3 regions of the Pseudomonas khavaziana genome follow, and region 1 is predicted to be linked to each of the others. Evidence: predicted binding sites of a transcription regulator. Region 1 holds the regulator's gene; each other region holds the start of a gene.
What was found. The regulator sigma-54, encoded in region 1, starts transcription at its own class of promoters, with help from an activator protein. The targets are predictions, from matches to a motif close to ANTGGCATNNANNTTGCTNT.
Positions count from the first base shown of each region.

Region 2: a site for sigma-54 is predicted at 7,825-7,844, ahead of glnA (glutamate--ammonia ligase). Genes of this name have one in related genera too.
Region 3: a site for sigma-54 is predicted at 5,402-5,421, ahead of flgB (flagellar basal body rod protein FlgB). Genes of this name have one in related genera too.

Region 1 is NZ_CP129946.1:1,217,980-1,227,874, reverse strand. It holds gene QYQ93_RS05395 (KpsF/GutQ family sugar-phosphate isomerase) at 1-55, shown strand, start outside; gene QYQ93_RS05390 (KdsC family phosphatase) at 56-580, shown strand; gene lptC (LPS export ABC transporter periplasmic protein LptC) at 589-1,161, shown strand; gene lptA (lipopolysaccharide transport periplasmic protein LptA) at 1,148-1,681, shown strand; gene lptB (LPS export ABC transporter ATP-binding protein) at 1,681-2,406, shown strand; gene QYQ93_RS05370 (RNA polymerase factor sigma-54) at 2,591-4,084, shown strand; gene hpf (ribosome hibernation-promoting factor, HPF/YfiA family) at 4,159-4,464, shown strand; gene ptsN (PTS IIA-like nitrogen regulatory protein PtsN) at 4,475-4,939, shown strand; gene rapZ (RNase adapter RapZ) at 4,942-5,799, shown strand; gene QYQ93_RS05350 (HPr family phosphocarrier protein) at 5,816-6,088, shown strand; gene QYQ93_RS05345 (ZIP family metal transporter) at 6,110-7,003, opposite strand; gene QYQ93_RS05340 (superoxide dismutase) at 7,036-7,647, opposite strand; gene QYQ93_RS05335 (hypothetical protein) at 7,649-8,077, opposite strand; gene QYQ93_RS05330 (class II fumarate hydratase) at 8,104-9,480, opposite strand; gene QYQ93_RS05325 (hypothetical protein) at 9,473-9,868, opposite strand.
Region 2 is NZ_CP129946.1:590,040-599,934, forward strand. It holds gene QYQ93_RS02585 (rhodanese-like domain-containing protein) at 13-426, shown strand; gene grxC (glutaredoxin 3) at 428-682, shown strand; gene secB (protein-export chaperone SecB) at 725-1,204, shown strand; gene QYQ93_RS02600 (tRNA (cytidine(34)-2'-O)-methyltransferase) at 1,330-1,785, opposite strand; gene QYQ93_RS02605 (hypothetical protein) at 1,784-2,224, shown strand; gene ntrC (nitrogen regulation protein NR(I)) at 2,673-4,109, opposite strand; gene glnL (nitrogen regulation protein NR(II)) at 4,106-5,191, opposite strand; gene QYQ93_RS02620 (chorismate mutase) at 5,577-6,113, opposite strand; gene glnA (glutamate--ammonia ligase) at 6,319-7,725, opposite strand; gene thiI (tRNA uracil 4-sulfurtransferase ThiI) at 8,059-9,513, shown strand; gene typA (translational GTPase TypA) at 9,653-9,895, shown strand, end outside.
Region 3 is NZ_CP129946.1:4,954,840-4,964,734, forward strand. It holds gene QYQ93_RS22080 (ribonucleoside-diphosphate reductase subunit alpha) at 1-1,047, shown strand, start outside; gene QYQ93_RS22085 (hypothetical protein) at 1,141-2,244, opposite strand; gene flgE (flagellar hook protein FlgE) at 2,421-3,737, opposite strand; gene flgD (flagellar hook assembly protein FlgD) at 3,769-4,488, opposite strand; gene flgC (flagellar basal body rod protein FlgC) at 4,505-4,948, opposite strand; gene flgB (flagellar basal body rod protein FlgB) at 4,952-5,359, opposite strand; gene cheR (protein-glutamate O-methyltransferase CheR) at 5,662-6,489, opposite strand; gene QYQ93_RS22115 (chemotaxis protein CheV) at 6,533-7,465, opposite strand; gene flgA (flagellar basal body P-ring formation chaperone FlgA) at 7,539-8,303, shown strand; gene flgM (flagellar biosynthesis anti-sigma factor FlgM) at 8,447-8,770, shown strand; gene QYQ93_RS22130 (flagella synthesis protein FlgN) at 8,819-9,289, shown strand; gene QYQ93_RS22135 (flagellar brake protein) at 9,386-9,895, shown strand, end outside.

The DNA.
Region 1 (9,895 bases):
TCGCCCGGTCGGGGCCCTTAACCTTGGCGACTTGCTGCGCGCAGGAGTGATGTAGATGAACAGCGACCTGTTGCAACGCGGTAAAAACATCAAGCTGGCGATTTTCGACGTTGACGGCGTGCTGACTGATGGCCGCCTGTACTTCCTCGAAGATGGCAGCGAATTCAAGACGTTCAACACCCTCGATGGCCAGGGCATCAAGATGCTCATGGCGGCCGGTGTGCAAACGGCGATTATCAGCGGTCGAAAGACACCGGTTGTGGAACGCCGCGCACAAAACCTGGGGATTGCTCACCTGTATCAGGGCCGTGAGGATAAACTGGTGGTGCTGGACGAGCTTCTTGGCCAACTCAACCTAAGCTATGAACAGGTCGCCTATTTGGGTGACGACCTGCCCGACCTGCCGGTGATTCGCCGGGTGGGCCTGGGCATGGCCGTCGCGAATGCCGCGGCGTTTGTACGCGAACACGCCCATGGCATCACCACCGCCCGTGGCGGCGAGGGTGCCGCCCGCGAGTTCTGCGAGTTGATCCTGCGTGCCCAGGACAGTCTTGAAGCGGCCCACGCCGCCTACCTATAGAGCGTTATATGCTGAGTAAAAAGATCCGCAACTTCCTGCTATTCGGGGTCATCGCCGCGCTGCTCCTGGCGGTGGGCTACTGGAATATCAGCCCGGGGCGCTTTCTCGACAAGCCTGTTGCGCAGGTTGACGAAGGCGTTATCGACTATTACGCCACGAACGCCTACAGCATCCAGTACCTGCCCGATGGGAAGGTGCAGTATGAAATGACGTCGGACAAGGTCGAACACCTGAAGGCCTCGGAAGTCAGCCTGCTGACCAATCCGGACCTGAACCTGTATCGCGGCACCGAATTTCCATGGCACGTCACCAGCAAGCGTGGCGAGGTCAACCCGGACGGCACCGAAGTTGAACTGATCGACTCGGTGCGCGTCGCACGTACAGACGCGCAGAACCGCGACACCATCATTACCAGCAGTCGCATGACGGTATTCCCACAGAAGCAATATGCGCAGACCGAGCAAGACGTTAGAATCGACGGCGCTGGCGGTGTATCGACTGGCAAGGGAATGAAAGCGTATTTGAAAGAAAGCAGGATACACCTGCTATCGAACGTAAGAGGACAGTATGAGGCTCGTTAAAACCCTCCCTATTTTGCTCGGTCTGGGCGCAGCACTGGGAAGCGTGAGCGCCTGGGCTCTGCCGAACGATAGCCAGCAACCGATCCACATCTCGGCTGACGATGCTCAGCTGGATGACAAACAAGGTGTTGCCACCTACACCGGCGGCGTGATCATCACCCAGGGCTCGATGAAGATCACCGGTAATACGGTGACCCTGACGCGTACCCAGGCCGGCGATATCGATGTCGTGACCTCAGTGGGCAACCTCGCTTACTTCGAACAGAAGCAGAAGGCAGAAGATCCAGGCCCGATGAAGGGCTACGGCAAGACCATTCAATACCATGCCCAGCAAAATCGCATTGTATTGATCGACCAGGCCAAGGTGCTGAGCGCCGACGGCAACTCGACCGAAGGCGAGAAAATCGTCTACAACACCCAGACCCAGGTCGCCCAGGCCGGTCGCGCCAATGGCAACAAGGTCACCGCACCTCGTCCGCGTATCGACATGGTTATCCAGCCGAAGAAGAAGGCCGAGTAATGGCGACCCTGAAAGCCCAGCACCTGGCCAAGGCCTATAAAAGCCGCCAGGTTGTACGTGACGTCAGCCTGTCGATCGACAGCGGCCAGATCGTCGGCTTGCTCGGCCCCAATGGTGCCGGCAAGACCACCTGTTTCTATATGATCGTCGGGCTGGTCCAAGCCGACCAGGGTCGGGTATTGATAGACGATCTGGATGTCAGCCACCAGCCAATGCATGGTCGTGCGCGGGCAGGTATCGGCTATCTTCCGCAAGAAGCGTCGATCTTCCGTAAACTGTCGGTGGCCGACAACATCATGGCGATCCTGGAGACCCGCAAGGAACTCGATCGCGATGGCCGCCGCAAAGAGCTGGAAAGCCTGCTGCAGGAATTCCACATCAACCACATTCGCGACAACCTCGGCATGAGCCTGTCCGGTGGCGAGCGTCGTCGCGTGGAAATCGCCCGCGCCCTGGCGACCGCACCGAAGTTCATCCTGCTGGATGAACCGTTTGCCGGTGTCGACCCGATCTCGGTGGGCGATATCAAGCAGATCATCCACCACCTCAAGGCCAAGGGCATTGGTGTACTGATCACCGACCACAACGTGCGTGAAACCCTCGATATCTGCGAAACTGCCTATATCGTCAACGATGGCCAGCTGATTGCCGAAGGCGATGCCGAGACTATCCTGGCCAACGAGCTGGTCAAGGAAGTGTATCTGGGTCACGAGTTCCGCCTGTAGGCGCAGTGGTTTCGCGCCTTTCCCGGGAGCGCGCAGGAGTCAATAGAAACCTTAGTTTTTTTATTGTTACCGCGCTCTAGGCAAAGGCCCCGAGATCAGGCATATAATTTGCTTATGTTTGGCGCTCACGCGCCCTGTCGTGGATGGCGCATTGCGCCGGCGAATAAGGTGTTAAGCCCCTGCCATGAAACCATCGCTAGTCCTGAGAATGGGCCAGCAGCTGACGATGACACCGCAGCTGCAACAGGCCATCCGCCTGCTCCAATTGTCGACCCTGGACCTGCAACAGGAAATCCAGGAGGCCCTGGAGTCCAATCCGATGCTCGAACGCCAGGAAGAAGGCGACGACTTCGACAATGCCGACCCGCTGGCCGATAACATCGAGCAAAAACCCAACCCCGATGTGCAGGAACCCTCCTATCAGGAAACCGCCCCTACGGTGGATAACCTCGAGGACGGCGAATGGAACGAACGCATTCCCAACGAGCTTCCCGTGGATACTGCATGGGAGGACGTGTACCAGACCAGCGCCAGCAGCCTGCCGAGCAATGATGATGACGAGTGGGACTTCACCACCCGCACCTCTGTCGGCGAAAGCCTGCAGAGCCACCTGCTGTGGCAGCTCAACCTGGCACCGATGTCCGACACCGATCGCCTGATCGCAGTCACCCTGATTGACTGCATCAACAACCAGGGCTACCTGGACGAAACCCTCGACGAAATCCTAGAGGCCTTTGACCCTGAGCTGGACATCGAGCTGGACGAAATCGAAGCCGTCCTGCATCGCATCCAGCAATTCGAGCCCGCAGGCATTGGCGCCCGCACCCTCAGCGAGTGCCTGCTGCTGCAACTGCGCCAACTGCCGGCCAAAACGCCTTGGTTGGCCGAAGCCAAACGCCTGGTGTCGGACTACATCGATCTGCTGGGCAGTCGCGACTACAGCCAGCTGATGCGCCGCATGAAGCTCAAGGAAGACGAGTTGCGCCAGGTCATCGAGCTGGTGCAGAGCCTCAACCCGCGCCCCGGCTCGCAGATCGAATCCAGCGAGGCCGAATATGTCGTCCCGGATGTGATCGTGCGCAAGGACAACGAACGCTGGCTGGTCGAGTTGAACCAGGAATCGGTACCCCGTCTGCGGGTCAACCCGCAATACGCCGGTTTTGTGCGCCGCGCCGATACCAGCGCCGACAATACCTTCATGCGCAACCAGCTGCAGGAAGCGCGCTGGTTCATCAAGAGCCTGCAAAGCCGCAACGAGACCTTGATGAAGGTCGCGACCCAGATCGTCGAGCACCAACGCGGTTTCCTGGAATACGGCGACGAAGCCATGAAGCCTCTGGTCCTGCACGATATCGCCGAAGCGGTCGGCATGCATGAATCGACGATTTCCCGGGTAACCACGCAGAAATTCATGCATACCCCACGGGGTATTTATGAGCTGAAATACTTTTTCTCCAGCCACGTCAGCACCTCCGAGGGCGGTGAATGCTCCTCCACGGCGATCCGCGCGATCATCAAAAAACTGGTTGCCGCGGAAAATCAGAAAAAGCCGTTGAGTGACAGCAAGATCGCTGGTTTACTGGAGGCACAAGGCATTCAGGTCGCCCGTCGAACCGTCGCCAAGTACCGCGAGTCCCTTGGGATCGCGCCTTCCAGCGAGCGTAAGCGTTTGATGTGACGGGCAGGCCACAGCGTTCCAGTGGCAGGCGTTTTGCCTGCCGCTTTATGCACTGGCAACGAAGGAGAAGCTGTATGCAAGTCAACATCAGTGGACACCAACTTGAAGTCACCAAGCCCCTGCGTGAGTACACCGAGAGCAAGCTGAACAAGCTTGCGGGGCATTTTGACAAGATCACCAACGTGCAGGTCATCATGGAGGTCGATAAGCTCAAGCAGAAAATCGAGGCAACCCTCCACGTACCGAATGCGAAGCTCGTTGCCAATGCAGAACATGAAGACATGTACGCGGCGATTGACTCGCTCTACGACAAGCTCGACCGCCAACTCATAAAGCATAAGGAAAAGAATCTGCACCTGATGCAAGGTACAGGTCGTTAACTCTCCCCCCATGATCCGACTTGAAACCATCCTGACCCCCGGCCGTTCCCTTGTGAACGCGCCGGGCGGCAGCAAGAAGAAAGCCCTCGAGCAAATTGCCAACCTGATCAGTAGCCAAGTGCCTGAACTGGAGATGCAAGATGTCTTCGAGGCCCTGATTGCCCGTGAAAAACTCGGTTCGACCGGTTTTGGCAACGGCATTGCGATTCCCCATTGCCGCCTTAAAGGCTGCGACACGCCTGTCAGTGCGCTGCTGCATTTGGAAAAACCCATCGATTTCGACGCCATCGATGGCGCCCCGGTCGACCTGCTGTTCGTGCTGCTGGTCCCGGAAGCTGCCACCGATGCGCACCTGGAGCTGCTCCGACAGATCGCCAGCATGCTCGACCGCAAGGAAGTACGTGACAAACTGCGCAGTGCCAGCAGCAATGAGGCGCTCTATCAGGTCGTCTTGGATGAACAAAACGGGCAGTAATCATGCGTTTGATCATCGTCAGCGGCCGTTCCGGCTCAGGTAAAAGCACCGCCCTCAATGTCCTTGAGGACAACGGTTTCTATTGCATCGACAATTTGCCCGCCGGCCTGCTGCCGGAGCTGGCAGAACGCGCACTGATCCATACTGAATTGGCGCAACCTCTGGTCGCTGTGTCTATCGATGCCCGCAACCTGCCCAGCCACCTATCGCGGTTCCCGGAACTGCTGGAAGAGGTGCGCGCCAAGCATATTCATTGCGATGTGCTGTACCTGGATGCCGACGAAGAAACATTGCTCAAACGCTTCTCAGAAACTCGTCGCCGCCACCCGCTCAGCAGCGCCAACCGCTCCCTGGCTGAAGCCATCGAGGACGAGACCAAGCTGCTCGGGCCGATCATTGATCTGGCCGACCTCAAGATCAACACCACCAACCTGAATCTGTATCAGTTGCGCGATGCGATCAAGCTGCGCCTGCTGAACCAGCCCGAGCCCGGCACTGCATTCCTGGTCGAATCATTCGGCTTCAAACGTGGCATGCCGGTGGATGCCGACCTGGTGTTCGATGTGCGCTGCCTGCCCAACCCCTATTGGAAGCCAGAATTGCGCGATCAGTCCGGGCTGGACCAGCCTGTGGCAGACTACCTGGCTGCGCAACCGGATGTGGAAGAGATGTTCCAGGATATCTCCAGCTACCTGCTCAAATGGTTGCCACGCTTTGCCGCGAGCAATCGCGCCTACGTCACCATTGCCATTGGTTGCACCGGCGGCCACCACCGCTCCGTCTATCTGACTGAACGGCTGGGCCAGGTATTGCAACAAACCCTCAAGAACGTCCAGGTCCGCCACCGCGACCTTAGCTGAAAGGAACACCACTGCGATGCCGGCTCGGGAAATTGAAATCATCAACAAGTTAGGCCTGCACGCCCGGGCCTCGGCCAAATTCGTCGGCGTGGCCGGGAAGTATCCTTGTCAGATCCGCGCTGGTCGTACGCCGGAATCCATGGTCGATGGCAAGAGCATCATGGCGATGATGATGCTGGCGGCCGGCAAGGGCACCAAGATTCACCTGAAGACCGAAGGCGAGCAGGAGCAGGAAGCGATGGACGCTTTGGTTGAGCTGATCAATAACAAATTCGATGAAGGTGAGTAGTCGCCGATGCAGGAGCAGGCTTTAGCCCAACGCCGTATCCATCACCATCATCAGGCAGAACCCGATGCACAGCCCGAGGCTGGCGAGCTTTTCGTGACCATTTCGGCGCGATTCGGGTATCACTTCGTGGGTCACCACCAAGAGCATCGCACCGGCGGCCAGCGCCAGGCCCAAGGGCAATAACACCTCGGCCAGGCTCACCAGCCAGGCGCAAAGCACCGCAAATACCGGCTCAACCAAACCTGATGCGGCGCCAATCAAAAAAGCTTTGACCCGCGACATCCCCGCCCCAGCCAGCACCAGCGCAATCACCAGGCCCTCCGGTACGTCCTGCAAGGCAATGCCCATGGCCAGACTATCGGCATCCGGCATGCCACCACCCGCCGAGACACCCACAGCCATACCCTCTGGAATATTGTGAGCAATGATGGCAAACACAAATAGCCAGATACGCGGCGGGATCACCGGTTTATCCGGTGTGCCCACCAGCATTTCCGGGCTGGCACCGGAGACCTTGCGATCGACCAGGTACAGACCGAAAGCCCCCAGCATAATGCCGAAGCTGATCAGCCCACCCGCCTCCCAAGGCGAAAGCCCCAGACTCTCAGCCGCGGCAATACCCGGCACGACAAGGGAAAAAGCGGTCGCCGCCAGCATCACACCAGCACCGAACCCCAGCAGAGTATCGCTCAGCGCTATCGGCATGCGCCGAATCACCAGCACTGGGACCGCGCCCAACGCCGTGCCGAGCGCGCAAATCGCGCCTCCCTGCAAAGCGCGCAGGATGCGGGGCTCCAGGTTCAGCCAGGCCAGCCCATGGGCCACCAGCAACGCGGTACCAGCCAATAGCAACAGCGAGCCAAACGCATAACGAAACATTCGCACGCTACTGATCGCCAGTGTTTCAGTGCCCATAGTCGGCCTTAGATCTTGTTATACGGTGAGTATCAGGCCAAGGCAGCCTGGTAGCGGGCGGCGACTTCGGGCCAGTTGATAACACTGTAGAAGGCATTGATGTATTCCGGGCGACGGTTCTGGTAGCGCAGGTAGTAAGCGTGCTCCCACACATCCAGGCCCAGGATCGGCGTATTGCCAGCCATCAGTGGGCTGTCCTGGTTGCCGCTGCTTTCCACCACCAGTTTTTTTTGCGGGGTGACGCTGAGCCAGGCCCAGCCACTGCCGAAGCGGGTCAAGGCAGCCTTGGTAAAGGCTTCCTTGAAACGATCATAGCCGCCCAGTTGTTCGTCGATAGCATGACCGAGCGCACCCTCTGGCTTACCGCCGCCGGTGGGCGACATGACGGCCCAGAACAGTGAATGGTTGGCATGCCCGCCGCCTTGATTGATCACGGCGGCCCGCAGCGTTTCCGGCAATTGATGAACGCTGGACACCAGTTTCTCCACCGGCCAACCGGCGAACTCAGTGCCCTCGACCGCAGCGTTGAGGTTGTTGATATAGGTCTGGTGGTGCTTGGTGTAGTGAATCTCCATGGTTTGCGCGTCGATATGCGGCTCGAGGGCATCGTAGGCGTAAGGCAGGGCCGGCAAGGTGTAAGTCATATCAATGTGCTCCATAGTGAGACATAGTCGATTGCGGCGCAGCAACGCCCAACAAGCGATGCGTGCGCGGGTACTCGCCGTGATCGCTGATGAAGTTCAGCAGCTCGACATAAGTCTTGCTGCTCTGGCGCAACGCCGCCTCGCGCAATTGCGGGCTGAGGCGCGGGTCCTGCATGGTCTGCAACAGGCGCTGGTGAATGGCGCAGAGGTACTCTGCGCTTTCCTCAGGCTGGTTCAGGCGAAGATGCAGGTCCGCCAGGTTGTGATGGGAAATGACGCAAGCCGCCACTGCTTCGTCGGCATCCGCCCAGCGCTCGAACAGCACTTGGGCCAGGGCCAGGGCTTGCAGATAGGCCTCGCGGGCGTCAACCAGCTCACCCGCCATAAAACAGCGATTGGCCCGTTCGATCGTGCGTTTCCAGTGCTCCATGGTGAGCCTCCAAAGCAGGTCGTTGATTACACGCCGCCGGCCGTGAGCTTTTCCGGGTCCAGCAGGACCTCCAGTTGGCTACGCGGCAGGTCGGTGTATTCGAGGGCGACATCGATCACCGGGCGGCCTTGCTGATAAGCCTTCTTGGCGATTTCAGCGGCTTTTTGGTAACCAATGATCGGGTTGAGCGCAGTGACCAGAATAGGATTGCGCGACAGCGCCTCCTTGAGCTTGGCCTCGTTGACCTTGAAACTGGCAATGGCCTTGTCCGCCAGTAAACGGCTGGAATTGGCGAGCAATTCAAGGCTGCTGAGCAGGTTCTGGGCGATGATCGGCAGCATCACGTTCAGCTCGAAGTTGCCCGATTGACCGGCCACGGTGATCACCGTGTCATTGCCGATGACCTGGGCGGCCACCATCGCCGTGGCCTCCGGTATCACCGGGTTGACTTTGCCCGGCATGATCGACGAGCCCGGCTGCAAGCCTTCCAGTTCAATTTCACCGAGGCCGGCGAGTGGGCCCGAGTTCATCCAGCGCAGGTCGTTGGCGATCTTCATCAGCGAGACGGCCGTGGCTTTCAACTGGCCGGAGACAGCGACAGCAGTGTCCTGGGAGCCGATCAGCGCAAACAGGTTTGTTCCTGGAGTGAACTTCACCCCGGTCAAGCGGCTCAGTTGCTGGCTGAAACGCCCGGCAAACTCGGGGTGCGCGTTGATCCCGGTACCCACGGCGGTGCCGCCCTGAGCCAGTGCTTGCAAGGCTGGAAGCAGGTCCTGCAAGTGACCGATATTGGCCTTGAGCTGCTGCGCCCAGCCATTGAGCACCTGGCTCATACGTACTGGCATGGCGTCCATGAGATGTGTACGGCCGGTCTTGATGAACGAGTGAACCTCTTCGGCCTTTTGCTCGATCACCTGCACCAGGTGCAGCAGGGCCGGCAGCGTTTGTTCATGCAGGACCAACGCAGCGCTGACGTGAATGGTGGTGGGGATGATGTCGTTGCTGCTCTGGCCGCAGTTGACGTGGTCGTTGGGGTTGACCGTCTCGCCGAGCAACCGGCTGGCAAGGGTGGCAATCACTTCGTTGGCATTCATGTTGGAGCTGGTGCCCGACCCAGTCTGGAAGATATCCACTGGGAAGTGCTGCATGTAGTCGCCTTCCAGCAAGCCTTGGGCGGCATCGACAATGGCCTTGCCCTGCCCTTCGCTGATTTGCTTGAGGTCAACGTTGACCTTGGCCGCGGCGGTCTTGGCCAGGATCAGCGCACGAATGAATTGCGCCGGCATGCGTTGATGGCTGATGGGAAAGTTGTTCACCGCACGCTGGGTCTGGGCGCCATACAAAGCCTCTGCGGGGACCTTCAACTCGCCCATGCTGTCGCGTTCGATACGGGTATTACTCATCGGAGGATCCTTGCACAAGGTCAGACACAGAAATGGAAGGACTCAATTGGCAGGTCGCCAATTGCCAGGCGAAGGTCTGCCAGCGCTTGAGTCGGCATGGGCAATGGGAGAGCTTTTCCAGGTCGCGTAGCGGGCGCCATGCCTGGTCCAGGCACATGGAACGCCAATGCCAGGGGAGCGCGATATCACTGGCGGTGTCGATCAGCAAACGGAATGAGGTTTCGGCGATCGTCCACGGATGGGTCGCGGTGCAACACGCCAGATATCGACCTTCATTGAGATAATGCTCGATCAGGCGTGGTTCATCGGGATCGAGGCCGCAGCGAATCTGGCGACTCATCCAACGCCAGCTTTCCAGGTAAGGATCCTCATGCAGGACAGAACTCATGATCCACACTCATTCGGTAATGATATT
Region 2 (9,895 bases), 630 kb from region 1:
GGAACCTCCTTGATGGTTGATCACCTGATTGCATTTGCCACTGCCCACTACCTGCTCGTGGGTGCCTTCGTCATCCTGCTGGCGCTGCTGATCGCTCATGAACTGAGCCGCGGTGGTCGCAGCCTGAGCACGTCGGAGCTGACCGCGCTGGTCAACAAGGATGAGGCCGTTGTCGTCGATATTCGCCCGGCCAAGGATTATGCCGCCGGTCATATCGTCGGTGCCCTTAACATCCCGCAGGACAAGCTGATCGCACGCTTGGCCGAGCTGGAAAAATACAAGGCCAAGACCATCATCCTGGTCGACGCCCAAGGCCAGCACTCCGGCACCCACGCCCGCGAGATGCTCAAGACCGGCTTTACCGCCGCCAAGCTGTCGGGTGGTATCAGCAGCTGGCGTGGCGATAACCTGCCGCTGGTGAAGTGATATGAGCCAGGTTGTCGTGTATTCCAGCGATTATTGCCCTTATTGCATTCGAGCCAAGCAGTTGCTCCAAAGCAAGCAGGTGGCCTTCGAAGAGATCAAGGTCGATGGCAAGCCCCAGGTGCGCGCCGAAATGGCCCAGAAGGCCGGCCGCACGTCGGTCCCGCAGATCTGGATCGGCGCCACGCACATCGGTGGTTGCGATGACCTGTTCGCCCTGGAGCGCGCCGGTAAACTCGACGCGCTGCTGCTCGTCTGACTTCTAACCCCTTAAAGACCCCAAGATAGAGAAGGATCTGCGATGACTGACCAACAGAACACCGAAGCAGCAGAAACCCAAGGCCCACAGTTTTCGCTGCAGCGCATCTACGTGCGTGACCTGTCGTTCGAAGCGCCGAAAAGCCCGGCCATCTTCCGCCAGGAGTGGACCCCAAGCGTTGCGCTGGACCTGAACACCCGTCAGAAAGCCCTGGAAGGCGACTTCCACGAAGTTGTGCTGACCCTGTCGGTTACCGTCAAGAACGGCGAAGAAGTAGCCTTTATCGCTGAAGTACAACAGGCGGGTATCTTCCTGATCCAGGGCCTGGACGAAGCGTCCATGAGCCACACCCTGGGTGCGTTCTGCCCGAATATCCTGTTCCCGTATGCTCGTGAGACTCTGGACAGCCTGGTCACCCGTGGCTCGTTCCCGGCGCTGATGCTGGCTCCGGTGAACTTCGATGCTTTGTACGCTCAAGAGCTGCAGCGCATGCAACAGGAAGGCGCGCCGACGGTTCAGTAATCTCGAACCTGACGCAGCACTCAATGTGGGAGGGGGCTTGCTCCCGATAGCGGTGGAACAGTCACTTAGATGTCGACTGACACTCCGCCATCGGGGCAAGCCACCTCCCACATTTGTTTTGTGTGTTATTTGAAACCGAGCTGGCGCCAGCCTTCGTAGACGGCGACGGCCACGGTGTTGGACAGGTTCAGGCTGCGGCAGCCCTCGCGCATCGGCAAGCGCAGGCGGTGGCCGTCGGGCAGGGCGTCGAGCACGTCGGCCGGCAGGCCACGGCTTTCCGGGCCGAACAGGAAGGCATCGCCTTCGGCAAAGCTGGCATCATGAAACGGCCGTGAGCCCTTGGTGGTGAACGCAAACAGCCGTGGATGGCCCAGGCTTTCCAGGCAGCTGGCCAGGTCGGCATGGCGCTTGAGGGTGGCGTACTCGTGGTAGTCCAGCCCGGCGCGGCGCAGGCGCTTGTCGTCCATGTCGAACCCCAACGGCTCGATCAAATGCAGGTGGCAGCCACTGTTGGCGCACAGCCTGATAACGTTGCCGGTATTCGGCGGAATTTCTGGTTGAAAAAGGATGACGTGAAACATGCACGGCTCCGAAGGCAAAGATGCGCTGCATTCTACCCCTGAAGAAGACCCGAGGCCGAAGCTATTGCCGAGGGTTTTGGGGTCGTTGGCGATTGTCGGGTTAATGATCGGCTTGATGATTGGGCGCCTGACCACGCCGGACCCGGTCGAACTGCTGGAGGTACTGCCTGCGGTCGACGGTGTGGTGGTGTGGTTCAACAGTGAACCCAAGCTGCATGGCGAGCATATCGACGGCACTGTCGCGCTGTTGTTCGACGCGCTGGGCAAGCCTGCCAGTGGGCAACTGAAGGTTAATGACAAGGATGTTAACTGGCGTGTGCGCAAGACCGATGGTGGTTTGCTGCTGAACCTGGTGGCGGCGCGACCGTTGCGCGGGGAGTGGAAGGGCCAGGAGGTCGACGACCGCTGGCGGTTGGAGATCCATCTCCAAGAGCAATAAAAGAGGGAGTTCCCGGCCTGCCTGTACCAGGGCTCCCAAAACGGGTGAAGCCAAGGGCTTCGGTGTTAAAGAGGGGATTCTCGGCCTGCCTGTACCAAGGTCCCCGAAACTGGGTTGTACGAGGGGTATTGCAGGGCGCGTGCCAAAACTTGCAGTTGATGCCAGAAAAAGTTGCCGGGAATTGCAAAGCCCCGGAATACGGGGCTTTGGTGGTTAAGGCGCCTAAAAACTTCTCAGTAAAGGCGATCCTTCAGGTTTCCGATCCGTGCCCAATGCCGGTTCATGGTGCATTGAAGCGGTGCACAGTCGTGGAATTGCAGAGCTCCAAATGTGGGAGGGGGCTTGCTCCCGATAGCGCTGGGTCAGACACCGATGTGGTGACTGAACTACTGCTATCGGGAGCAAGCCCCCTCCCACATTAGACTTTCAGTGGATCTGGGAGGTGTGATCAGGCCTCATCACCCTCATCGTCATCCCCGCCGTCGACCTTCATCCCCAGCTCCTTGATCTTGCGCGTCAGGGTATTGCGCCCCCAACCCAGCAGCACTGCCGCATCGCGACGGCGGCCGGCAGTGTGCTTCAACGCGGTCTCGATCATGATCCGCTCGAATGCCGGCACGGCGCTGTCCAGCAGGTTCGACTGGCCGCGGGCCAGGGCCTGGTCGGCCCATTGGCGCAAGGCCTGTTCCCAGTTGGTCACCGGGGCCGAATCCTGGGGCAGGCTCAGCAGCTCAGGCGGCAGGTCGCTGATATGCACTTCGCGCCCGGACGCCATCACGGTAATCCAGCGGCAGGTGTTTTCCAGTTGGCGCACATTGCCGGGCCACGGCAGGTTCTTGAGGTATTCCTCGGTCTCGCTTTTCAGCAGCTTCGGCTCTACGGCCAGCTCCAGGGCGGCGCGGCTGAGGAAGTGGCGGGCGAGGGTGGGAATGTCTTCGCGGCGGTCCGACATGCGTGGGATATGGATACGGATCACATTGAGGCGATGGAACAAGTCCTCACGGAATTTGCCCGCGTGTACCAGGGTTTCCAGGTTCTGGTGGGTGGCCGCAATGATGCGCACATCGACCTTGACCGGCGTATGCCCGCCGACGCGATAGAACTCACCGTCTGCCAATACCCGCAGCAAGCGGGTTTGGGTATCGGCCGGCATATCGCCGATTTCATCGAGGAACAGCGTACCGCCGTCGGCCTGTTCAAAACGCCCACGCCGCAGGTTGGCGGCGCCGGTGAACGCACCTTTCTCATGACCGAACAGCTCTGACTCCATCAAGTCCTTCGGAATCGCCGCCATGTTCAGCGCGATAAACGGCGAGGCCGCCCGTGGGCTGTGGCGGTGCAGAGCATGAGCCACCAGCTCTTTGCCGGTACCTGACTCGCCGTTGATCAGCACGGTGATGTTGGAGTGGCTCAAGCGCCCGATGGCGCGAAAAACCTCCTGCATCGCCGGCGCTTCACCGATGATTTCCGGGGTGCGGGTCAGGGTGGGCGGGGCCTCCTGGTTCTGTTGTTCCTGGGCGTGCTGGTTGGCACGCTTGACCAGCGCTACGGCCTCATCCACGTCGAATGGCTTGGGCAGGTACTCAAAGGCGCCGCCCTGGTAGGACGCGACAGCGCTGTCCAGGTCCGAGTGAGCAGTCATGATGATCACTGGCAGGCGCGGGTGCTGCTCGCGGATGCGTGCGAGCAAGTCCAGGCCGCTGGCGCCGGGCATGCGGATGTCGGAGATGATCACGTCGGGCTGCTGGCGCGCCAGGCGGCTCATCACGCCGTCGGCGCTGTCGAAGCTCTGGGTGGTCATGCCTTCCTGTTGCAAGGCTTTCTCCAGGACCCAGCGGATAGAACGGTCGTCATCGACGATCCAGACAGTTTCACTACGGCTCATGTCGTGGGGGCTCCTTGTTCCAATGGCAGGAAGATCGAGAACGTGGTGTGGCCGGGATGGCTTTCACATTCGATCAGGCCCTGGTGCTGGCTGATGATGTTCTGGGTAATGGCCAGGCCCAGCCCGGTACCGTCCGGGCGGCCGCTGACCATGGGAAAGAAGATGGTTTCCTGCAATTCGGCCGGAATGCCCGGGCCGTTGTCGATGATCTCGACCTTGGTCACCAGGCGATGGCGCACATGGCCGATGGTGAATTGGCGCAGGGCGCGGGTGCGCAGGCTGATACGGCCCAGGCGCAGCTCGTTCTGGCTGCTGATGGCTTGCATGGCGTTGCGCACGATATTGAGCACCGCCTGGATCATCTGCTCGCGGTCGATCAATACGTCGGGAATGCTTGGGTCGTAGTCGCGTACCAGGGTGATGCAGCCTTGGCTCTCGGCCTCGACCAACTGGCTCACGCGCTCCAGCACCTCGTGCACGTTGGTCAACGCCAGGGACGGCAGCTTGTTGGAGCCGAGCATGCGGTCCACCAGGTTGCGCAGGCGGTCGGCCTCTTCGATTATGACGTTGGTGTAGTCCTTGAGGTGCTCCTCCGGCAGCTCGCGGGCCAGCAACTGCGCGGCGCCGCGAATGCCGCCCAGGGGGTTCTTGATCTCATGGGCCAGGCCACGCACCAGCATCTTGCTGGTCTCCTGCTTGGACAGTTGCGCCTCTTCCTTGGTGATGCGCAGCAATCGGTCGCGGGGATGTACTTCGAGCAGCAGCAGGGTGGCGCCGTTGCTCAGGATCGGGGTTACGGCGTAATCGACGGTCAGCGTCTGGCCGGTGAGAGCAGTGAGCATTGCTTCGCGCTTGGTGAACGGGTGCGCCTGCTCCACCGCCTGGCGCAACGAGCTCAAGGCCTCGGCCGACTCGGTAAACAACTCGCTGATGAACTGCCCATGGCTGCGCTGGCCGCTGATGGCCAGGAGCATCTCCGCCGCCGGGTTCATGTACTCAAGGCGCAGGTCGGCATTGAGCAGAATGGTCGCGGTGGTCAGGTTGTCGAGTAACAAACGGTGCAGTGCATCGCTGATGGTCATCGGGACCTCTTTTGGAGCAAGGCGCGGGCTTGAGGCACACGCTGATACGAGGAAAATGCAAAAACCAAACCAAGGCTCCGAAAAGAAGCGTTAAAGCCCTGAAATAGGCGTTTGTGGCGCGAAACTGTGGCGTTCTGCCAGCTCGTACGGGAAGTTTCGAACCAAAATGGGCTGGGCAGGTGGGAAGGGTGCAACCTATTGCACCAATATAGTGCGGTTTTGTGAAGGTTGTTCAGGAAGCTGCCAGAGATGGCCCTGAATGCATACAGCCCAAATGTGGGAGGGGGCTTGCTCCCGATAACGGTGGGTCAGTCAAACCAATGTCGACTGAAACACCGCTATCGGGAGCAAGCCCCCTCCCACATTTTTACCGGGTTTGCAGTCATTAACCTTTGTAGATGCAGAGTTCTGCAGTGGCGCGAATCATCGCCAGTTGGCGCAGCGGATCATTCAGCGGTTCGTGCACGGCCTCGGCCAGCCACTGCGGGCACTGCGGGTCAGTGCGCTGCGGGGTGAAAGCGGCCAACTGCTCAAGCAGGCGCTTTTGCAGTTCATCCAGCTGCGGGCGAATCTGCTTGATCAGGTCCGGGCGCGGATCATCGGGGGCCTTGCCCTGGAACTGCCAGTCGGACAGGTGGGTGTATTGCACCAGTTTGTTGGCTTCGATCTGCGCCGAGAAAAACTGCTCGGCGGCGGCAGGGTCAAGCTTGTAGCTCGGGGCTTGGGCGACGACGCTGGCGATCACTTCCTGCTCGCGTTTTTTGTCTTCGACGGGCTTGTGGCTGTCCCATTTGCTCAAGGCCACCTGATCGGCAATCTCCAGGCGTTCGGCGATGCTGTTGAGCAGTGGCTCCAAGGTAGGTGGGGCGGCGTAAACACCGGCGCTGACGAACAGCAGGGCGAACACGAATTTATGTTTCAACGCAGATCTCCTTGTGGGAGGGGGCTTGCTCCCGATGGCGGTGTGTCAGCAACACACATATTGCCTGACTCTCTGCCGTCGGGAGCAAGCCCCCTCCCACCTTTTTGATTGAGTTTGCAGATTTGAAGCTGCATAACTCCCAGGCAAAAAAAGACCTCCCGGAGGAGGTCTTTTTCATCACGCCACGTTAAGCAGCGCTACCGGATCAGCAGCTGTAGTACAGCTCGTATTCCAGTGGGTGTACGAAGGTGCGAACCTTGATTTCTTCTTCGCTTTTCAGCTCGATGTAAGCATCGATGAAGTCGTCGCTGAATACGCCGCCCTTGGTCAGGAACGCACGGCCCTTGTCCAGCTCTTCCAGGGCTTCTTTCAGGCTGCCGCACACTTGTGGGATCTCTTTGGCCTCTTCAGGCGGCAGGTCGTACAAGTTCTTGTCGGCAGCATCGCCTGGGTGGATCTTGTTCTGGATACCGTCCAGGCCGGCCATGACCAGTGCAGCGAAGGCCAGGTATGGGTTGGCCGCTGGATCCGGGAAGCGGGCTTCGATACGGCGAGCGCGAGGGCTGGACACGTAAGGAATACGGATCGAGGCGGAACGGTTGCGAGCCGAGTAGGCCAGCATCACCGGCGCTTCGAAACCTGGCACCAGACGCTTGTAGGAGTTGGTCGACGGGTTGGTGAAGCCGTTCAGGGCCTTACCGTGCTTGATGATACCGCCGATGAAGTACAGGGCGGTGTCGGACAGGCCGGCATAACCTTCGCCAGCGAAGGTGTTCTTGCCTTCTTTGGCGATGGACAAGTGAACGTGCATACCCGAACCGTTATCGCCGTACAGCGGCTTAGGCATGAAGGTCGCGGTACGGCCGTAGGCATCAGCCACGTTGTGTACGCAGTACTTCAGGGTTTGTACTTCGTCAGCCTTGGCGACCAGGGTGTTGAACTTCACACCGATTTCGTTTTGGCCGGCAGTGGCCACTTCGTGGTGGTGAACTTCGATAACCAGGCCCATTTCTTCCATGGCGTTGCACATGGAGGTACGGATTTCGTGGTCGTGGTCGAACGGCGGAACCGGGAAGTAGCCACCCTTGATACCTGGACGGTGACCCTTGTTGCCGCCTTCGATGTCTTGGTCGGACATCCACGAACCTTGCTCGGAGAAGATCTTGAACATGGAACCGGAGATATCGGACTTGAACTTGACCGAATCAAAGATGAAGAACTCTGGCTCAGGACCAACGAATACGGTGTCACCGATACCGGTGGACTTCAGGTATTCCTCGGCACGCTTGGCGATCGCACGTGGGTCGCGGTCGTAGCCTTGCATGGTCGAAGGCTCGATCACGTCGCAGACGATGATCAGGGTTGGGTCTTCGGTGAACGGGTCGAGCACGGCAGTGCTGTCGTCCGGCATCAGGATCATGTCGGAAGCTTCGATGCCTTTCCAGCCAGCAATGGAGGAGCCGTCGAACATTTTGCCTTCTTCGAAGAAAGCATCATCCAGCGCGTCGCGAGCCGGCATGGTCACGTGGTGCTGAGTGCCTTTGGTGTCCGTGAAGCGCAGATCAATCCATTTAACGTCATGATCTTTGATGAGTTGAACCGACTTCGACATGGTGTCCTCCGGGTGGCTTCGGGCTGGGTAGTGGAGTTAGCCCTTAGAATGTGGGTGATGCCGGCGCGGATACTCCGCCATGGCAACCTGCCTCACAAGAGAGCAAATTGCATGCCAGTGCGCCAACATGGCCGTTTTGCTTCAAAATGGCCCCTATAACGGTGCAATCGTTCAAAATGCGATAAATAGCGCACTGCAATGTAGCGTTTATTTGCGCAAATGACCCGTTTTGGTGCATTGCACAAGCGGTGCATATTAACTGGTTAAACCTTGAGCGATTTCCGCTATAATCCGCGCCCCCCTTTTTCAGCAGGCCCGGCGCGCGCTGTTTCCATGAAATTAATCGTTAAAGTCTTCCCCGAGATCACCATCAAGAGCCGACCGGTACGGACGCGTTTCATCCGTCAGTTGGCCAAGAACATCCGTGCCGTGCTCCGTGACCTGGACCCGGCTGTGGTGGTGAACGGCGTGTGGGACAATCTCGAGCTGGAAACCCGTATTACCGACGCCAAAGCCTTGAAAGACATGACCGAGCGCCTGAGCTGCATGCCGGGCATCGCGCATTTCCTGCAGGTGGACGAGTACCCGCTGGGCGACTTCGACGACATCACCGACAAGTGCAAGCAGCACTACGGCAGCTCGCTGGAAGGCAAGATCTTTTCGGTGCGCTGCAAGCGTGCCGGCAAGCACCCGTTCAGCTCCATGGATGTCGAAAAGTACGTCGGCAGCAAGCTGCGTCGCGAGTGCGGCGCCGCAGGAATTTCCCTCAAAGCGCCGCAAATTGAAGTGCGCATGGAAATTCGCGACCAACGGTTGTTTGTGATCCACAGCCAGCACAACAGTATCGGCGGCTACCCGTTGGGTGCCCTGGAACAGACCCTGGTCTTGATGTCCGGCGGCTTCGATTCCACGGTGGCGGCCTACCAGATCATGCGCCGCGGCCTGATGAGCCACTTCTGCTTCTTCAACCTGGGCGGGCGTGCACATGAATTGGGCGTGATGGAAGTCGCGCACTACATCTGGAAGAAGTACGGCAGCTCCCAGCGTGTGCTATTTGTGAGCGTGCCGTTCGAGGAAGTGCTGGGGGAAATTCTCGGCAAAGTCGATAACAGTCATATGGGCGTGGTATTGAAGCGTATGATGTTGCGCGCTGCCTCGCGAATTGCCGATCAACTGCAGATCGACGCGCTGGTGACCGGCGAAGCGATTTCCCAGGTATCCAGCCAGACGCTGCCGAACCTGTCGATTATCGACTGCGTTACCGAGAAGCTGGTGCTGCGCCCGCTGATCGCCAGCCACAAGCAGGACATCATCGACCTGGCAGAACAGATCGGCACCGCCGATTTTGCCAAGCACATGCCTGAGTACTGCGGGGTCATCTCGGTGAACCCCAAGACCCACGCCAAGCGGCATCGCGTGGAGCATGAAGAGAAAGAATTCGACATGGCGATTCTGGAGCGTGCGCTCGAGAACGCCAAGCTGGTGCCAATCGATCGCGTCATCGACGAGTTGGGCCAGGATGTGCAAATCGAAGAAGTCAGTGAGGCCCTGGCCGGCCAGATCGTCATCGACATCCGTCACCCGGATGCCGCTGAAGACGAGCCGCTGGAAATTACTGGCATCGACGTGCAAACGCTGCCGTTCTACGCACTGAACGCGCGTTTCAAGGAACTGGATAACAGCCGTCAGTACCTGCTGTATTGCGACAAAGGCGTGATGAGTCGCCTGCATGCCCACCATTTGCTCAGTGAGGGGCATGCCAATGTGCGCGTTTATCGACCGAGCTAAGAGCCCGGGGCTGTTTGCCTGTGGCCTGCGTCACCGGCCCCCCGACTCTGCCGTCAAGCTGTAACGGCAAGGCCTGACTCTACTGTTAATCGCTGCCACGACCTGTCAGCACACCGAATCCTCTGATCGAGATACACAAGTGATCGAAAATCTACGTAACATCGCCATCATTGCTCACGTTGACCATGGTAAAACCACCCTGGTAGACAAACTCCTGCGTCAATCCGGCACCCTGGAGCGCAACGAGCTCAACGACGAGCGCGTGATGGACTCCAACGACCAGGAAAAAGAGCGCGGTATTACCATCCTGGCAAAAAACACCGCTATCAACTGGAACGGCTACCACATCAACATCGTGGATACCCCGGGCCACGCCGACTTC
Region 3 (9,895 bases), 2.6 Mb from region 1:
AACGGCCAGCTGGACACCGCCAAGCTGCAACGCACCGTCAACACCGCAGTACGCATGCTCGATAACGTCATCGACATCAACTACTACTCGGTGCCACAGGCGCAGAACTCCAACTTCAAGCATCGTCCAGTGGGACTGGGCATCATGGGCTTCCAGGACGCGCTGTACCTGCAGCACATTCCTTACGGTTCGGATGCTGCGGTCGAGTTCGCCGACAAGTCCATGGAGGCGGTCAGCTACTACGCAATCCAGGCTTCCTGCGACCTGGCCGACGAACGCGGCGCCTACGAGACGTTCCAGGGCTCGCTGTGGTCCAAGGGCATCCTGCCGCTGGATTCGCAACAGATCCTGATCGAACAGCGTGGCCAGAAGTACATCGATGTCGACCTGAACGAAACCCTGGACTGGGCACCGGTACGTGCCCGTGTACAGAAAGGTATTCGTAACTCCAACATCATGGCCATCGCACCGACCGCTACCATCGCCAACATCACCGGCGTGTCGCAGTCGATCGAACCGACCTACCAGAACCTGTATGTGAAATCGAACCTGTCGGGCGAATTCACCGTGATCAACCCGTACCTGGTCCGTGACCTGAAAGCCCGCGGCCTGTGGGACTCGGTGATGATCAACGACCTGAAGTACTACGACGGTTCGGTGCAGCAGATCGAGCGCATCCCGCAAGAGCTCAAGGAGCTCTACGCGACCGCGTTCGAAGTGGACACCAAGTGGATCGTTGACGCCGCCAGTCGTCGCCAGAAGTGGATCGACCAGGCCCAATCGCTGAACCTCTACATCGCCGGCGCTTCGGGCAAGAAGCTGGACGTGACCTACCGCATGGCTTGGTACCGTGGCCTGAAAACCACTTACTACCTCCGTGCCCTGGCCGCAACCAGCACCGAGAAGTCGACCATCAACACCGGTAAGCTCAATGCTGTTTCCAGCGGCAACCACGGTGATGATTCGGTACTCGCTGCCCCCGCCGGCCCGGCACCAGTGCCAAAGGCCTGCGCAATTGACGAGCCGGATTGCGAAGCTTGCCAATAAGCTGAACCGATCCAGGGCTTGAACGCCCTGGATTTAAAAAGCCCGATGGACCCCGACTGCACAGGGTTTATCGGGCTTTTTTGTTTATCACGCCTAGAGGAACGCGTACGCAATACCCTGCTTCGGCGCGCCACCTCGCCGCCCCCATAGCTCAACTTGACCGTCGATGACCACCATTGAATGGCGATTATAGGCCACGACGCCCAGCTTGCCGCTCGCCAGTTCGCTACTCGAGGACTTCCTATAGAGCCCTTTCAAACCAAGGCGATCCAATGCTTCGCCGGGCATTTCGCCGTTGTTCAGACTTTGCATGGCATGGGCAAAGCTCTTCTTCGATTCATTGGGGTTGTCGTCCAGTCCATTGCCTTCCATTTGTGCACGCTTGGCACTCGCGGCGAACATGAAATTGGCATCGGTCAACATACTCGGATTATCGCCCTTGAACTGCGCATACCTGGCTGCCTGCCGTAATTCATCTTTGGTAAAGTTAACCTCTTTGCCATCGCGCATTTTCACGTAATAGCCATTGCTCGTCTCTTTGACCTCTGCGAAGACATCAGTGGGCTTCTGTCCAAACTTCATCATTGCCCCCTTAATCGCTGAAACGGTGACGCAATTGCCGTCCGGCCCCTGGCTGAATCCACTCCAGATATTGTCTGGTTTTTTCCCTGGGTTACTTTCATCGGGCTTGTAGTTGAAGTGCTTGGAGCCTTCGGTAATCGGCAGATTACTCATGGGCTCGCTGGGGCCGAAATCGTTGGGGCTCGGCCAATTGCCACCACCCCCACCACCTCCGCCTCCACCTGGCGATGGGCGAGGAGAAGGCGGTGAAGGTGACGGTGATGCATCATCCATCTCTGGGAACCACAACCTCATCAAGCGCCGCAGAAAATCCAACCAGGAGACGTCAGCCGTCTCCATCAGCGCCTTGATGATCTCCTTGATTTTTTCGTCACCGAGCTCTTCGCGCTTTTCGTTCAGCTTGTCGCGAAGGTCTTGAGCGGTCTGGCTCTTGGAGTCTTTTTCGGCATCCATCAACTCACTGAGCAGTTGCCTGACGGACTCAGCGTCGGTGTCTTTGTTTTTTCCGGGTTCATCCGGCTGATTTTTGCGTCCGTATAAGCCCGCACTATAGTTATTCAGGACAAACCAATGACTTCCTGGTGGTGCGCCTTCCCACTGCTTGTAAATCGCCATGCATGTCTCCCACTGGTCCATGGGCGGCATGCGCCCGTGACTCGTCCGTGGCGCAACGGGCGTTGGACGTTCCAGCAGCAAAGCGAGATGAAACATGCGGTAAACAAGTAACGCGCGCACAAAAAAAGCCCCTCTATCGAGGGGCTTTTTTTGTGCGCGCGTATTGAGCGACGGTATCAGGTCATCTGAATGATGGTCTGCATGATGGTGCTCTGCGTGGAGATGGTCTTGGCGTTCGCCTGGTAGTTGCTCTGGGCCTTGATCAAGTCCACCAGCTCGTTGGTCAGGTTAACGTTGGAGGCTTCCAGAGAGGAGCCCTTGATCGAACCCAGAGTGCCGGATTCCGGCGCGTCGTAGCCCGGCTGACCCGATGCGAAGGTCTCTTTCCAAGCCGTACCGCCAGCCGGCTGCAAGCCTTGCTCGTTGTTGAAGCTGGCCAGGGAGATCTGGCCGATGGCCTTGCTCTGCTGGTTGCTGAAGGTCGCGAACAATACACCGCTGCCGTCGATTTTCAGGCCGGTGATCTGGCCAGTGGCATAACCGTCAGTGATTGGCGGATTGCGGTAGCTGGCGGAGTTGTACTGAGTGACGTTGCCCATGTTGATAGCAATGCCGTCCTTGTTCGCTGTCGCATCGTTGGCCTTCCAGACTCCATCGGTGACTGTGCCAGGTACCCAATCCTTGATGGTCAAGGTGTTGCCGGCAACACCACCGGTCACGATGCTCTTGAGATTACCGGCACCATCGAAACTCAGAGTCGAGGGCACAGGCGCCTTCACGTCAGCACCGGTACCGGTAGGAGGCGAACCATCAGGGTTGCGGCCATCGATCAAGGTGTAGGACTGCCACTGGTTGGCGTCGGTTTTCACCACGTACTGCACCATCGGGTGAGCGTTACCCTGAGAGTCATACAATGTAGTGCTGTATTGAGTGGTGAATGTTTCGGACTTACTCGGATCAAACGGATTCTTGGTCTGGTCAATTACCGGCGACGAGGAGTTGAGGTTACTGGCAGAGTCCACCTTGGTGGACGCCTTCGGTGGCAGGTTCGCCAGGTTCAGTTGCAGGTCGACCAGGCCACCCTTGGAGATCTTGCCATTCTCGTCCGCAGCGTAACCCTGCAAACGCGAAGTACCGGTGTTGTTGGTAATGTAGCCGTCCTTGTCCGCACGGAAAGCACCGCTACGGGTGTATTCCAGCGATCCGTCGCTACCCTTCTGCACGAAGAAACCACCGCCCTGGATCGCCATGTCGAGGATGCCGCCACCGCCGTTGACGTCGCCCTGGGTGAACTGCTGGGACACCGCCGCCAGGTTCACACCGTTGCCGATAGTGTTCTGGCCGGTACCCAGCTTGGAGGCCGCGTAGATATCAGCGAATTCCGCACGGGATGACTTGAAGCCAGTGGTCGCGACGTTGGCGATGTTGTTGCCGGTCACGTCCAGTTGTTTGTTGGCCGCATAGAGGCCGCTAAGGCCGATGTTAAAAGACATGTTTCTCTCCCTCTGCCGTATCTAGCCGGCTCTATGTACCGATAGTCTGAATTTGCGACAGCTTGACGCTGCCCATGCCGCCTGCAAGGTTGAGCAGCATTTCGCCGCCGGTCTTGCTCAGGGTCACGCTGGTTACCGTGGCCGGCAGTGAGGTGGCCAGGGCCACCGCATCACCCTTGTCGTTCTTGGTGGAGGCATTGAAGGTGTAGGTGCCGGCTGGGGCGACCTCGCCCTTGTCGTTCTTGCCATCCCAGATAAAGCTCTGGCTGCCGGCACTCTGCGCGCCCATATCCACGGTGCGCACGACGTTGCCGTCCTTGTCGGTGATCTTGACGGAAACGTTGCCCACCGCCGATGGCACATCCACCGAACCGTTCATGCTCTTGCTGGTATCAACCATGGCTTTGTCGGTCTGGATAATGATCGACCGCCCCACTAGCGACGAAGCCTGCAACGCTTGCGAGGAGCTGAAGTTGCTGGAGATGTTATTCACCGAGTCGTTCAGGGTGTTGATGCCTTCCAGGCTGCTGAACTGGGCGAGTTGCGCCACGAACGCGCCGTTGTCCTGAGGCGACAGCGGGTTCTGGTTTTTCAGCTGGGTGACCAGCAACTGCAGGAATGCATCCTTGCCCAGCGACTGGTTACCAGTCGCGGCTTTGGAAACATTCGATACATTGTTCGAAGCATCCTTGACCTTGGAATTGAACAGGTCCTGGACTGCCGTATTGTTAGACGTATCAACGATGGCCATTATTTGGCGCCCCTTATCACTGACCCAGGGTCAGGACCTTCTGCATCATGGCTTTGGCGGTGTTCATCATTTCCGCGTTAGTCTGGAAAGAGCGGCTGGCGGAAATCATGTCGGCCATTTCCTCGACCACGTTGACGTTGGGGTAATAGACGTAACCCTTTTCGTTCGCGGCAGGATGGTTCGGCTCGTAACGGGCCTCAAGGTTGCTCTGGTCTTCGACCACACCCAGCACTTGCACACCAGAGCCAGCTGCGTCCTGGTCCTGGAACAACGAATCACTGCCGCCGCTCTGACCAGCCTGGAACATGGTGGCAAACACCGGGTGACGGGCGCGGTAAGTCTGGTCAATGCTCGAAGACACGGTCTCGGCGTTGGCGATGTTACTGGCGACGGTGTTCAAGCGCGTGGTTTGCGCGCTCATGCCACTGCCGGCAATATTGAAAACACTGGACAGGGACATGGCTTACTCTCCACGCAGGGCTGACATCAGCCCTTTGAATTTACTGTTGAGCAGGGTGAAGCTGGCCTGGAAGTTCACCGAGTTCTCGGCGTAATTCGATTGCTCCAGTTGGGCGTCGACGGTGTTCTGGTCGATCGACGGCTGCATCGGCGTGCGATACAGCAGCGACTCGTCAGCATTGCCCAGGCCCTGAGCTTCGATATGACGGCTGTTGGTCATGTTCAAGGCGAAGGTGCCGTTCTTGGTCTTGTCTTGCTGGGCGGCGAGCACGGCGGAGAAGTCCAGGTCCCGAGCCTTGTAATTCGGGGTATCGGCATTGGCAATGTTGTTGGCCAGGACTTCGGCACGCTGGGCGCGAAAGCCCAGGGCCTGTTCGTGGATACCGAGCGCTTTATCGAAGCTGATGCTCATGGCGGAGACCTTTAGGCTGACCTGCTGTTCGTTAGCAGGGTTATAGCAAGGTGCATGCCAATTTTGTGAAGCCCCGTATACAAGGGGTTTGCGGGGGAGATTGCCGGCGGCAATGCCAGAAAAGCGGCAAGTGATTTCCGCGTGGCGCCAGTAAAGCGGCAATGGGCATTGCCACTTTTAGTTATCTTGCCGCAAAAAAATGTGGGAGGGGGCTTGCTCCCGATGGCGGTGGTTCAGTTGATAAATCTATCACTGACACACCGCTATCGGGAGCAAGCCCCCTCCCACACTCTCACATTGACTTACTTGGCCTGGTAGATGATACCCGGGCTGCACTGCACCATCTGGTAGTGATCAGGCAGGCCGTTCAAGGCTTCGGAAGCGCCGAGAAACAGATACCCCCCACGCTTGAGCGTGCCGTGAATGCGTAACAGGATGTCTTTCTTCACTTCAGCCGAGAAATAGATCAGCACGTTACGGCAGAACACCATGTCGAACTTGCCCAGGCTCGCATAACTATCGAGCAGGTTGAACGAGCGGAACTCCACGCGATTCTTGATCGGTGCCTTGATCGCCCAGCGTCCCGCCCCTTTGGGGTCGAAGTAACGTTGCAGGCGCTCCTGGGACAGACCTCGACCCAGCGCCAGGCTGTCATACTCACCGGTCTTGCAGTTGGTAAGCATGGTGCCGGACAGGTCCGTGGCGACAATTTGCGCGCCGGCTTTCAACTGGCCCATATTGGTCCGTTCGAACTCGTCGATGGACATCGAGATCGAGTACGGTTCCTGCCCCGAAGAGCACGCCGCCGACCAGATACGCAAGCGCTGGCCCGGGCTGGCCTTGATGGCCTCCGGCAGCACCTTGTTCTTAAGCACTTCAAAGGGGTATGTATCGCGAAACCATAAGGTTTCGTTGGTAGTCATGGCATCGACCACCATTTCCTTGAGCCCGCTGCGCGGCTGGCCCTGGATCCGCTGGACCAACTCACCCAGGGATTTGATGCCCTGCTGTTCCATCAGTTTGTTGAGACGGCTGGATACCAGGTATTGCTTGTTTTCACCGAGCAATATGCCACAGGCTTTTTCCAGGAAGACCCGGAACTGTTCGAAATCCAAATTACCCGTAGACAATGGTACCGCCTCTTAAATCGTGTGACCGCCAGGGGAGAATCCCTTAGCTGTGATCTGCTGCCTTGATCCGGTCGACTACCCGGGATGCGAGGTCATCAGGACGGAATTTGGCCAGGAAGTCATCAGCACCGACCTTCTTGACCATTGCCTGATTGAATACCCCCGACAACGAAGTATGCAGGATGATATGCAGTTTTTGCATGCGTGGATCGTTGCGTATCTCGGCTGTAAGGGTGTAGCCGTCCATTTCCGGCATCTCGATGTCGGAAATCATCATCAAGAATTCTTCCTCTGGCTTCTTGCCTTCGTCCACCAGCTTGCGCAGGTAGTCCAGGGCCTGGCGACCATCATTGAGCGCTACTACGTCCACACCGACGGTTTGCAGGCAACGCGTAACCTGCTTGCGCGCCACCGAAGAATCGTCCACGGTCAGCACACGCAGAGACACGGCCTTATGCGCGGTCTCGGCATCCACCACACCGACCGAGATGGCTTCCGAGGTCGGCGCCACTTCGGCGAGAATTTTCTCCACGTCGATGATTTCCACCAACTGGTTATCGACCCGCGTCACCGCCGTCAGGTAGTGATCGCGTCCGGTGCCCTTGGGCGGCGGATGAATCTCTTCCCAGTTCATATTGACGATACGTTCCACCGAGCGCACCAGGAAACCCTGGGTCTTGGTGTTGTACTCGGTAATGATCACGAATGGGCTCTGGCGGTCTTGCAAACCCGAGGACCCCGTGGCCAATGCCAGGTCGAGAATCGGAATAGTCGCGCCACGGATGTTGGCCACGCCACACACGACCGGATTGGACTTGGGCATGATCGTCAACTTGGGGCATTGCAGCACTTCACGCACTTTGAATACGTTGATGCCATACAACTGCTTGCCGTCCAGGCGGAAAAGCAACAACTCCAGGCGATTCTGCCCTACCAGCTGTGTGCGCTGGTTTACTGAATCCATTACACCTGCCATGCCCAGACTCCCAAAACTAGGGGTACGAAGCGTACCCAACACTAAACGGCACGAGCTTTGCTATTTATTGATCATGGATATCAAAACGACAGTTTCCCGACGCTTCGGTCACCAACGCTATCGCAGATTACTCTGCGCCACGATGGCGTTGCTTGCCTTGGGACTCAATGCTACGACCCGTGCCGACAACGTTACCCTGCCTGATGTACTTATCGGCGTCACCCAAGGGTTTCTTGAGTTCACTGTAGAAGATTATCTGGCAACCACACAGACGCCGGGACGTTATGAAATCCAGGTCAATCAGTTGGACCCGCGTTTGCGCATGCCCATGTGCGACAGGGAATTGACAGCGACCCTGGAAAGTCCCGCCCAACCCATTGGCCGAGTCACGGTGAAAGTACGCTGTGAAGGTGCCTCGCCCTGGACGGTGTTCGTGCCTGCTCAAGTCAAGCTGTTCCGTGAGGTGGTTGTCGTTGCGCGACCTTTGAAACGCACCGGTATTATCAGCTTCGAGGATGTGGCCTTGCGTGAGCGAGACATCAGCCAGATTAATCAGGGTTACCTGACCTCACTGGACCAGGCTATCGGGCAAAGACTTACCCGACCAGTGGTTACAGACCAAGTCATCACCCTGGTTCATCTGGAACAGGCCGAGGTGATCCGTAAGGGTGACCAAGTGGTCATTTCCGCCAGCAGCGGCGGGTTGAACGTCAGGATGCCAGGTGAAGCGTTGTCCAACGGCGGCATGAGCGAACAGATCCGCGTCAAGAATCTCAACTCCAATCGCGTGATCAAGGCGCGGGTCACGGCACCCGGCCAGGTCGAAGTGGCTTTATAGATCACTGGAATCACACGCCAGCTTTTCCTACACTGTGTGTTGGATGTCGACCTGTACAGGTTTATTGTCAATCCGAGCCTAAAGTTTATCCGGGTATGGCCGAAAACATGGCAAGCGTCCAAATACCCAGAGGTTTTTTCAACATGGTCATTGATTTCAGTCGTTTGAATAACGCCCCGGCTTTGCCAGGCAATACGCGTACCGGCGGTGCCAAGGACAGCGTAGAAGCCAAGTCCCAGCCCCTGCCTGCCAAGGCAGAACAGGCCAGCGTCAGCCAGAGTGGGGAATCGGTACACCTGAGCAATGAGGCTCAACAGTTGCAGAAGGTCACTGACTCGCTGCGCGACCAGCCGGTTGTCAATAAAGCCCGCGTGGCCGAGTTGAAACAGGCCATCGCAGATGGCAGCTATAAAGTCGACAGCAACCGTGTAGCCAGCAAGCTGCTCAACTTCGAAGCCGAGCGCTAGGCAAAGGCCTGCGCAGGGCTTTTGGACGCTTAAAACCCAAGGCCAGCCATGCACCACGACGAACATTTGCTTCAACTGATCATTGATGATCTGGCGCCGACGCAGCAATTGCTCGAGCTGCTCAAAGAAGAGTCCCTGGCCTTGTACGGCCGGGATATGCCCTTGCTGGAAGAAATCCTGGCGCGCAAACAATCGCTGATTGTGTTGCTCGAACAGCACGGCAAGAAGCGCAGCGAGATTCTGATCAGCCTGGGTCTGCCGGCCGATCACGATGGCCTCGCGCAACTGGCCAGTCATTCTTCGGTCGGCGACCAGTTGCTGTCACAGAGCAAAGAACTCAACCAATTGCTCGCCCAGTGCCAGGAAGCCAACCAGCTCAACGGCCAGTCGATCCAGCTTCAGCAAGCCACGACCGCCAATCAGTTACGCATACTCCACGGCGGCGAACCTCCGGCCCTGTACAACGCCCAAGGCTCCACCTCACGCCTGGTCAAGCCTAGCACCCGCAGCCAAGCCTGACGCCGGTTTACAGCGCGGCCTATCCAAGGTGCGCTACATACTGGCAAAATGCCTGTTCTTGCGTGTAGTCGTATTTTGCCTGGAGATGGAAGAATCGTGTTCAACGCCCTTAATGCGGAAGATGCCCCGCAGCCCCCGAAGGTCCTTACCACGCCTCTGGAAATCGCCAGCACTTTGCGGATGCTCCAAGACAGCCATGATCCTTTGATCATCACCTTCCACGAGCGCAGCCAACGCTTCCAAAGCTACCTGGTGGACGTTTCCCGAGACAGCAAGACGCTGGTACTGGATGAAATGATTCCCCGTGACGGTGAACGCTACCTGGAGAATGGCGAACCCTTTCGTATCGAAGGTTTTCACGATGGCGTACGGGTTGCGTGGGAAAGCAACGGCACGCTGAGCCTCAGCGAAAAGGACGGCCACCGCATCTATAGCGGCAATATGCCCAACGAGGTGGTCTACCACCAGCGTCGCAATGCGTTTCGAGCCGCATTGAAATTGGCGCAATTGGTAAATATCGAGTTGGGTGGCGAGAAACTCAAGGCACCGGTCAATGGTAAGTTGCTGGATATCTCCGCCACCGGCTGCAAGCTTCGCTTCGAAGGT